Regions from separate parts of the Paenibacillus sp. FSL H7-0737 genome, predicted to be linked through region 3. Evidence: predicted binding sites of a transcription regulator. Region 3 holds the regulator's gene; each other region holds the start of a gene.

The links. Region 3 encodes Rex, which represses fermentation and respiration genes when NADH is low (regulators of the CRP and FNR family bind a similar motif). Its sites were predicted from a motif close to TTGTGAAATATTTCACAA; they were not measured.
Region 1: H70737_RS27860 (formate/nitrite transporter family protein) is a predicted target of Rex. The motif match lies at 1,645-1,662, and genes of this name have one in related genera.
Region 2: H70737_RS02055 (flavocytochrome c) is a predicted target of Rex. The motif match lies at 1,782-1,799, and genes of this name have one in related genera.

What each region holds. Positions count from the first base shown of each region.
Region 1 is NZ_CP009279.1:6,371,658-6,374,948, reverse strand. It holds gene H70737_RS27865 (FAD-dependent oxidoreductase) at 127-1,491, shown strand; gene H70737_RS27860 (formate/nitrite transporter family protein) at 1,767-2,594, shown strand; gene H70737_RS27855 (MFS transporter) at 3,028-3,291, shown strand, end outside.
Region 2 is NZ_CP009279.1:455,380-458,670, forward strand. It holds gene nhaC (Na+/H+ antiporter NhaC) at 1-1,150, shown strand, start outside; gene H70737_RS02050 (RidA family protein) at 1,165-1,554, shown strand; gene H70737_RS02055 (flavocytochrome c) at 1,816-3,291, shown strand, end outside.
Region 3 is NZ_CP009279.1:4,642,831-4,646,121, forward strand. It holds gene H70737_RS20335 (cell wall elongation regulator TseB-like domain-containing protein) at 1-195, opposite strand, end outside; gene H70737_RS20340 (amidohydrolase) at 365-1,666, opposite strand; gene H70737_RS20345 (redox-sensing transcriptional repressor Rex) at 1,653-2,306, opposite strand; gene dinG (ATP-dependent DNA helicase DinG) at 2,438-3,291, opposite strand, start outside.

The DNA.
Region 1 (3,291 bases), 1.7 Mb from region 3:
ACAATATAATCAGTTTATAAAGTGAAATAAATCACAATTAACTTATCGGTGATCAGATATCTAATTTGGTCAGTCAAGCAATTCGAATATATAACCAGGTTGTCCATTTGAAGGAGGAAGAAAATAATGAAAGTAGCTGTCATTGGATGTACCCATGCCGGAACTGCCGCAATTGTAAATACTGCCAAGCTTCACCCGGAAGCCGAGATTACGGTTTATGAGCGTAATGATAATATTTCTTTCTTATCTTGTGGAATTGCTTTATACGTAGGTGGAGTGGTCAAGGACCCACACGGGCTGTTCTATTCTTCCCCTGAGAAGCTTGCTGAGCTTGGTGTAAAGACCAACATGCGTCATGAAGTGACCGTTGTGGATACGAAGTCCAAAACATTGCGTGTTCGCAATTTGGTAACCGGACAGGAGTTTGACGATACCTACGATAAGCTGATTATGACTACGGGATCATGGCCGATTGTACCGAAGCTCGAAGGGATTGAGCTGGAAGGCGTCTTGCTTTGTAAGAACTATGATCATTCCAATACCATTATAGAAAAAGCTAAACAAGCGAATAAAATCACAGTCGTAGGCGCTGGATATATCGGCGTTGAGTTGGTGGAAGCCTTCCAAATGAACGGAAAGCAAGTTACGCTGATTGATGGCGAAGATCGTATTTTGAATAAATATTTGGACCCAGAGTTTACTGCGCCGATCGAACAATCCTTTAAGGATCATGGTATTAAATTAGCGCTGAATGAGAAGGTAAGTTCTTTTGCTGGTGAAGGTGGCAAAGTTACCAAGGTTATCACAAGCGAAGGGGAGCATGAAGCGGATCTTGTAATTCTCTGCATCGGCTTCCGTCCGAATACTGAGCTGTTAAAAGGTCAAGTGGATATGCTGCCAAATGGCGCAATTCTGGTTAATGATTATATGCAGACTAGTTGCCCAGATGTGTATGCCGCTGGTGACAGCTGCGCGATTCATTACAACCCTACAGGTAAGCACGCTTATATTCCACTGGCAACCAATGCCGTACGGATGGGCACTTTGGTCGCACGTAACTTAGTGAAAGAGACGATTCCTTATATGGGTACTCAAGGGACTTCGGGCATTAAGATTTATGAAGATAATATCGCTGCTACCGGTCTTACTGAAGAAGGGGCTAAGGCTGAAGGAATGGACGTAGAAACTACCATGATTATTGACAACTACCGTCCAGAATTTATGCCAACCTTCGAGCAGGTGCAATTAAAAGTGGTATTTGATCGCGCCACACGCCGCATTCTCGGAGCGCAAATCTTGTCCAAGACGGATTTGACGCAATCGATCAACACAGTATCTGTATGTATTCAAAATAAAATGACAATCGATCAGCTTGCCTTTATCGATTTCTTCTTCCAACCTCATTACAACAAGCCTTGGAACTTCCTGAATACAGTAGGCCTCGAATCGCTACCGACATCAGTACCAAGCAAAGAGGCAGTAACCGTATAATTTAATTGCCTGTGAACAATAAAGTTGGGTAAACCGGAGCCATATATGGCTCCGGTTTTTTGTGATTGATGCTGGTACTATTTACCTTTAAAATAATATGGAGCCTGTTCTTACAAATGTAATTATGGATGCGCTTCGTTAAATTTGACATGTCAGTGAAAAGTTTCACTTAGTTTTTCATTAAGTGATAATTATCACGTTAATGTGTTTTATGACACGCTACAATGGTCGTAAAGGAACAAATTTTAAGTAAATAGATGAAGGGGATAGGAATCATGGCTTATAATAAACCGCAGCAGATTGCCGCAGTCACGGTCGAGAACGGCATAAAAAAGGCGCACAATCCTTTAAGCACCGTACTAATTCTGGGCTTTCTGGGAGGAGCGTTTATCGCGCTCGGATTTTTACTGGATATTCGCGTCATTGCTGGCGCACCACATGAATGGGGATCCATCGCTAACTTTATTGGGGCAGCTGTATTCCCTGTCGGATTGATTCTAGTACTGCTTGCAGGAGGAGAACTGCTGACAGGCAATATGATGGCTGTGCCACTTGCTTTTATGGCGAAAAAGATATCCTTCTGGGAAGTGGTTAAGAATCTCGTATTGATTACCCTGAGCAATCTAGCGGGAGCTTTGTTTGTAGCTTACTTTTTTGGTCACGTGGTTGGTTTAACCTCTGACGGTGTGTATTTGGAAAAATTAGTGGAGATGGCAGGCCATAAGCTTGAGGCAGACTTCTTGCCGGCATTTGTTTCCGGTATCGGTTGTAACTGGCTCGTAGCTTTGGCGGTATGGCTCTCCTATGGAGCAGATAACTTCAGTGGCAAAATCCTCGGCATCTGGTTCCCAACGATGGCTTTTGTAGCTATCGGCTTCCAGCACGTTGTAGCCAACATGTTCTTAATTCCGGCAGCTATTTTTGAAGGTTATTTTTCATGGGGAGAGTACTTCAACAATTTTGTTCCGGTATGGCTAGGCAACTTGACGGGCGGTGCGATCTTTGTTGCGGCAGCTTATTGGATGGCTTACCTGCGCAAAGAGCCTGCATCTATTCAGTCCGTAGACAGCATGTCTGGCAGCGGTGTAAAAAAACACGCCTAAACCTATCTTATAGAGCACTCCTTAGAATAGTCGAGGGGTGCTTTTTGCTGTATAGACAAATAAAATCCGCCGTGATGTATCCGAGCTCGGGGGAACGAATTCGGATGCACAGCGAATTTTAAAAGGGGGAGTGTTTCTAGGCTCTATTACCCCGACTTTGTAATAACGAAACACTTCATTATTGTTTAGTCTACTTTACGGAAGACAGCGGCAACTATAAAATATAAATAGATAGTAGAAATAGGGAGGACTGCGGACGTGAAAGGTGCTACTTTTTTCTCAGCTACGTTAGAAGTTAGTCCTAAATAAGAGGTGAAGTATACTGAGACTTTATCACGATAGCACGTCAATGCGTCTGCTTGCCCTGAACCCTGTTTTGGGATAATACTGGATGGAATAATGACACATATATTACAGGGGATGTACACTACTTATGAAGTTTTTACAGAATTATCCTAAAGAGGTTAAGATATTTTTAATTGCTAGTCTTATTAATGCAACGGGTAGTGCGCTGATGTGGCCATTGGTTACAATGTATGTTTTTGATGAGCTTGGACGCAGCATGTCGGATGCCGGATTAGTGATTCTTATTCAATCAGTTGGAGGAATTGTGGGTCAACTACTCGGGGGCTCACTCTATCATAAGGTAGGCGTTAACCGGCTGATTGTTGGAGCGCTGGGCATGAATGCACTTGCT
Region 2 (3,291 bases), 2.6 Mb from region 3:
ATTTCTGCTTATAACCGCATTTATTGCGACAGCTGCCGTTTCGCTTTGTACGGGTACATCTTGGGGGTCAGCGGGAACGATCGGGGTTGCCTTTATGGGCGTTGGCGCGGGTATGGATGCAAACCTAGCAGCAGTAGCTGGTGCTGTTGTTGCAGGTGCTTATTTTGGCGATAAATTGTCACCGCTTTCAGATACAACGAATATTGCCGCGTTAGCAACTGGTGTCAATCTATATGAACATATTGGACATTTATTGTATACCACACTTCCTTCTTTTATCGTTGCAAGCGTTGTCTTTATTATCACAGGCCTAAACACAGATGCTGCAGGTGCTGTTGTTCCAGAGAAGGTTGGAACGATTATGGGATCATTGGATACCATTTACGACTTTAATCTGCTGCTTATCGTACCTGTATTAATCATCTTGTATGGTTCAATTACTAAGAAACCGACAATACCGGTCATGCTGATCTCTTCTATGTTCGCTATGGCTAACGCACTTCTATTCCAGGGCTTTACGCTGAATGATGTCGTTTCTTCTGTTGTTAATGGATTCAATATTTCTATGGTTCACGTAGCTGGATTTGATTCTGCCAACATTATTGAAGATGTACCCCGTCTCCTAAATCGTGGCGGAATGAACTCCATGATGGGGACACTTCTCATTTGCTTCTGTGCAATCACGTTCGCTGGAACCATCTCTCTGACGAAGTCCTTGGAACTGATTGTTAATAAGCTTTTGAAGTTTGTCCATTCCACAGGTTCAATGATCGTAGCAACCATTGTTACAGGTCTTACGATGATCGGAGTTACAAGTAATGGTCAGGTGTCCATCTTAATGCCAGGCGAAATGCTGCGTGAAGCATATATCCGTCGGGGCTTGCATCCGAAGAACCTGGGACGTACCATCGAGGATTCAGCAGCCATTACCGAGCCTATTCTGCCTTGGACAGCTGCAGGTGCTTATATGGCGGGAACGCTGGGTGTTGCAACGTTAGACTATTTACCTTGGGCTGTTCTATGTTGGACAGGAATAATCTTTGCGACAATATGGGGCTTTACGGGATTCGGTATCGCGAAGTTAACGCCAGAGCAACAGGCAGAAATGCTAAAGGAATATGACGGTAACACTAATAAACAAGTTGGATAAAGGAGTTTTTTAGAATGACAAATAATCATAAAGAAATCGTAATAACAACGGATGCACCAGGTGCAATTGGACCTTACTCTCAGGCTGTAAAGCTTGGAAACGTCCTATATACTTCAGGACAACTCGGACTAGACCCGGTTAGTGGGGCTTTTCCTGCTACGGTTGAGGAACAGACGGAACGGTCGTTGCTGAATGTCAAAGCTATACTGGAAGCGGCGGGTACAAGCATGGACCAGGTAATTAAGACGACCGTTTTCCTAAAGGATATGAATGATTTTCTTAAGGTGAATGAGATTTATGGAAGGTTTTTTGCTCAGCCATACCCTGCTCGCAGCGCTGTTGAAGTAGCACGTCTGCCTAAGGATGGGCTCGTAGAAATTGAAGTTATAGCTTATATACCATAAGAGAGCAGACAGTAGATACTACCCAAATTTGTGTTTCAAAACGTTGATTAGAAAATAAGTCAGAGAGCCGCCCTGGATAGGGTGGCTTTCTTAATTGTGAGCAGATTCGTAATTGAAATTGAAAATTTTTATGAAAATTTAAAGTGAAAATATTCATGAAAATGTAACAGTAACCATAACTAATTACATAAAAAACTTCCCAAAACAGTATCTTTGCGTTATCATAAATGTGAAAACATTCACAAAAGGGGCGTTATAAAGATGAAGAAGACATCAAGTGCTGCTCTTATTCTCATTCTCTCTGTCATGCTCGTGATCGCAGGCTGCGGTAACAGTAATAGCAACACTACAGCTAGTAGTAATGGCAACGAGAACAAGAGTAAGGTCAATGAGACGGCTAACAATGATAAAGCTGAAGCCGTATCAGGCGCATCAGAGGCTAGCTACACACCAATGGATCAACTAAAAGATAATTATGATATCGTTATTGTTGGTGCTGGTGGTGCGGGTATGTCTGCTGCACTGGAAGCTAAGGCTAAAGGCTTGAACCCGGTTATTTTAGAAAAAATGCCAGTTGCAGGTGGGAATACAAGTAAATCCTCCTCAGGAATGAACGCTTCCCAAACGAAATTTCAAAAAGAGCAAAGCATTGAAGATAGCAATGATAAGTTTTATGAAGAGACCTTAAAGGGCGGGCATGACACGAACGATAAAGAGATGCTTCGCTTCTTCGTGGACAATTCTGCAAGTGCTATCGATTGGTTGGATTCGATCGGAATCAGACTGAACAATATCACAATTACAGGCGGTATGAACGAAAAACGTACCCATCGTCCAGAAGACGGCTCTGCGGTAGGCCAATATCTTGTCAAAGGTTTGGTTAAGAACGTACAAGAAAAAGAAATTCCATTGTTTGTGAATGCAGATGTGAAGGAAATTACCCAAAAAGACGGTAAGGTTGACGGAGTAAAAGTACTCTTTAACCAGGCCGATGAAAAAACCATTACAGCGAAGGCAGTTGTTGTAACAACTGGCGGTTTCGGTGCCGATATGGATATGATCTCTAAAGTCAGACCTGATCTGGAAGGATACGTTACGACTAACCAGATCGGCAGCACCGGAGACGGCATCAAGATGATCGAGGCACTAGGCGGAACAACCGTTGATATGGATCAAATCCAGGTTCACCCGACAGTTCAACAAGAAAAATCTTATCTGATCGGGGAAGCTGTACGCGGCGAAGGTTCTATCCTCGTAAATAGCGAAGGCACACGGTTCGTAAACGAATTGACTACACGTGATAAAGTTACCGAAGCGATCAATGCACTTCCTGAAAAAGCGGCAACGCTTGTCTTTGATTCCGGCGTCAAATCACGCGTGAAAGCAATTGAACAATATGACAAAATGGGCTTCGTAATCCAAGCGGATACCATCGAAGCATTGGCGAAAGAAATCGGTGTTCCAGCCGATAAGCTAAAAGCGACACTTGATACTTGGAACAGCGCGGTAAAGAACAAGAACGATGCTGAATTCGGCAGAACAACAGGGATGGACAACGATTTGTCCGCGGGTCCTTACTACGCTATTAAGATCGCCCCAGGGATTCATTACACCATGGGCGGCGTGAAGATCAATACGAACACAGAAGTATTAAATAAAGACGGCGCTGCTATTCCTGGCCTGTATGCGGCTGGTGAAGTTACAGGTGGATTGCACGGTCAAAACCGGATCGGCGGT
Region 3 (3,291 bases):
CGCATTTTTATCCCACACGGATTTCTGCGCTTTGGTTACCTCTGTCAGACCAGCACTGGTTTTAGCGACATCCTTAGCGATATCTCGCTCGTTCCATTGATCTTTCATAATATAAGCATAGAACTGGATAAGTCCGAACAGAAGGAGCAGAATCAGAACTGACCCCAGGAGGATCCATTTTTTCCTTTTCTTCAAGGTACAGCTCCCTTTCTAGTAATATATCTTTTTTGATTATATAACACACCTGTGTGTTTATCCAAAGTTTCATATCCAATTCAATGATCTAATTATCAGAAACACAAAAGGCTGTAACTTTGCAATCGCAGAAAGTCACAGCCTTTCAGTTATTCGTTATGATCTTAGACTACCGTTTAAGCAGTCCATCAAATGATTCTTGCGCCTTACGACGGATTGCTTCCTCATCTAGCGTTACACATTCTCCATGTTTTACAACCTGTTTACCATTCACCCATACATGCTCAACATCCTTGGCACTGGCAGAGTATACAGCATGAGACAACAGATCTGTGTGTGGTAGCAAATGCGGCTGGTCTATATCAATCGCGATAAAGTCCGCTTTCATGCCAACAGCGAGTCTACCCACATCATTTAAAAAGATAGACTTTGCGCCATACTCTGTAGCTATACGCAGCGCTTCCGGAGCTGGAACAGCCGTCGGATCACCACTTACACCTTTATGGATGAGGGCTGCAAGACGCATCTCTTCAAACATATCCAGGTTATTATTGCTTGCCGCACCATCTGTACCCAGTGATACCTTCACACCAGCCTTTAGAAGATCCGTAACCCGAGCCACTCCACTAGCCAGTTTCAGATTACTTCCTGGGTTATGAGACACGCCTACATCATGACGAGCCAGTATCTCGATCTCTTCATCATTCAAATGAACGCCATGTGCAACAATAGACGGACGTGTGAACATTCCAAGCTTCTCTAAATGCGCTACAGGCCGAAGTCCGTAATCCACCACATTCTGCTCCACTTCGCGTTTGGTCTCGGACATATGGGTATGCATCGGTAAATCCAAATCATGTGCCGCTTGAACAAACTTAACAAAGAAGTCTGGTGGGCAAGTATATGGGGCGTGTGGCGAGATCATCGTCGTAATTCTACCATCAGCCTTACCATGCCAATTTCGTGCAAAAGAAATCGCTTCCGCAAGCTTGTGATTTTGTACTTCCTCTGGGCATAATCCGATTACACCTCTCATCAGTACGGAACGGATGCCTGATAATTCGACTACCTCTGCTACTCGGTCCATATGATCATACATATCCAAGAAGGTTGTAGTACCACCTTTTAGCATTTCCAGTACCGACAAGGAGGTTCCCCAGTATACATCTTCTCCAGTGAATTTCGCTTCCATCGGCCACATCTTCTCTTGAAGCCACACCTGAAGTGCTAAATCATCTCCATAACCACGAAGCAATGACATTGCCGCATGGCCATGTGTGTTTACCAGACCTGGCATAAACAGCAGACGACTGCCATCAACAACTTGCACATCATCTTCCATTAAAGGCTCTTCTTTTCCTATGTAAGTGATCAAATCATCTTCAATAGTCATATATCCATTCAGAACCGGCTCATCCGTTCCCGGAATAAGAAAACGCCCGCCCTTAATAATCGTTTTACTGCTCTTCATTTCCGATTTCTTCCTTTCCGTCTTTCAAATAATAAGCAAGGCTTTGCAAATCCGTTGTAAAATCGGCAGCATGAACCCGGATATTCGATGGTGTTTTTAGAATCACTGGTGCAAAATTCAAAATCGCCTCAATGCCAGACTCAATGAGAATATCTGCTACATTCTGCGCTTCTGAATCAGGCACAGTAATGATCCCAATTCGAATACCTTGCTCACGAACCGTCTGACCAAGCTCCTCCATCGGCTGAACGGTAAGAGAGTTGATTTTCCGCCCTACCTTAGGTGCATAGGAGTCAAATATAGCGGTAATCTTCATAGTATCTTTCAGATAAGCATTGTAATTAGATAATGCATGTCCAAGGTTACCGGCACCTACTAAAGCCACATTCAATTGTTGATCCAGCTTCAGAATATGACGGATTTTTTCAATAAGATAAGTTACGTCATACCCGATACCTTTTCTACCAAAGTCTCCAAAATAAGCTAAATCTTTACGAATTTGAGCAGGATTCAAATCAAGTTTTTGTCCTAGTTCTTGTGAGGAAACGGTTAATATTTCACGTTTCTGGAGATCATTCAAGAAACGCAAGTACACAGGAAGTCTGCGAACAACGGCTTCTGATATTTTATCCGATTTCATAATTTACCTCCTAATTTAAGTGATATTCTGTTCAAATCCTATCGAAATATCTGCACCTCGTCTCAAGGAAGAGCGGTATTCTTATACCGCCCTTCCTTGTAGAGTGATTAATAAGATTGATGACGTTCTTTTCAAGAAACGCCTCCGTCTTCCAACCACTCCGCTATACGAGGAACCATTTGATCCGTAAGCATATGCTCCATTTTCGGGCCAGGCAACGAATAGAGGAAATACTTCCCATAGTGAGATTCGATCACCCTTGTGTCATACACAATAACAATACCCCGATCTTGCGCTGTCCGTACCAGCCTCCCAAATCCTTGCTTGAAGCGAATAACCGCCTGAGGAACAGACAACTTCATGAACGGATTCTTTTTTTGGGCTTGTAATAACTCAGACTTCGCTTCCGCTAGGGGGTGGTTTGGCGGTTGAAATGGGAGCCTCACGATGGCCAAGCATGTTAATGCTTCACCTGGAATATCTACACCCTCCCAAAAGCTGCTTGTTCCTAACAGTACAGAAGCTGCACTGTCCTGAAAACGGCGGATCAGCTTGCTACGGCTGCCCCCCTCCACGCCTTGACCTAACACCGTGATCTCTTGTGAGGCTAGAGCCTCTTTCAGAGGATCGTAAACCTGGCGTAGCATCTTGTAAGAAGTAAACAGGACAAGCATCCGCCCACGTGTTGTAATAGCTGCTTCTGCTAGTGACTGTACGAGTGTATCGACAAATCGGGCATCGCCTACACTCCCCTTCACACTTGGGAAATCCCGCGGAATAACTAACAGCGCCTGCTCCCGATACTTAAAGGGAGAAGGCAGGAGTGATGTCATCAGACGCCCCTCTTCCGCAGCTTCATTAAGTCCGAGATTATCAATCATAAACTGGAAAGATTTATCCACAGAGAGTGTCGCCGAAGTTAGTACGATACTTTTCTTCTTGTCGAAAAACAGCTCCTTAAGCTGAGTACTAACATCAACAGGAA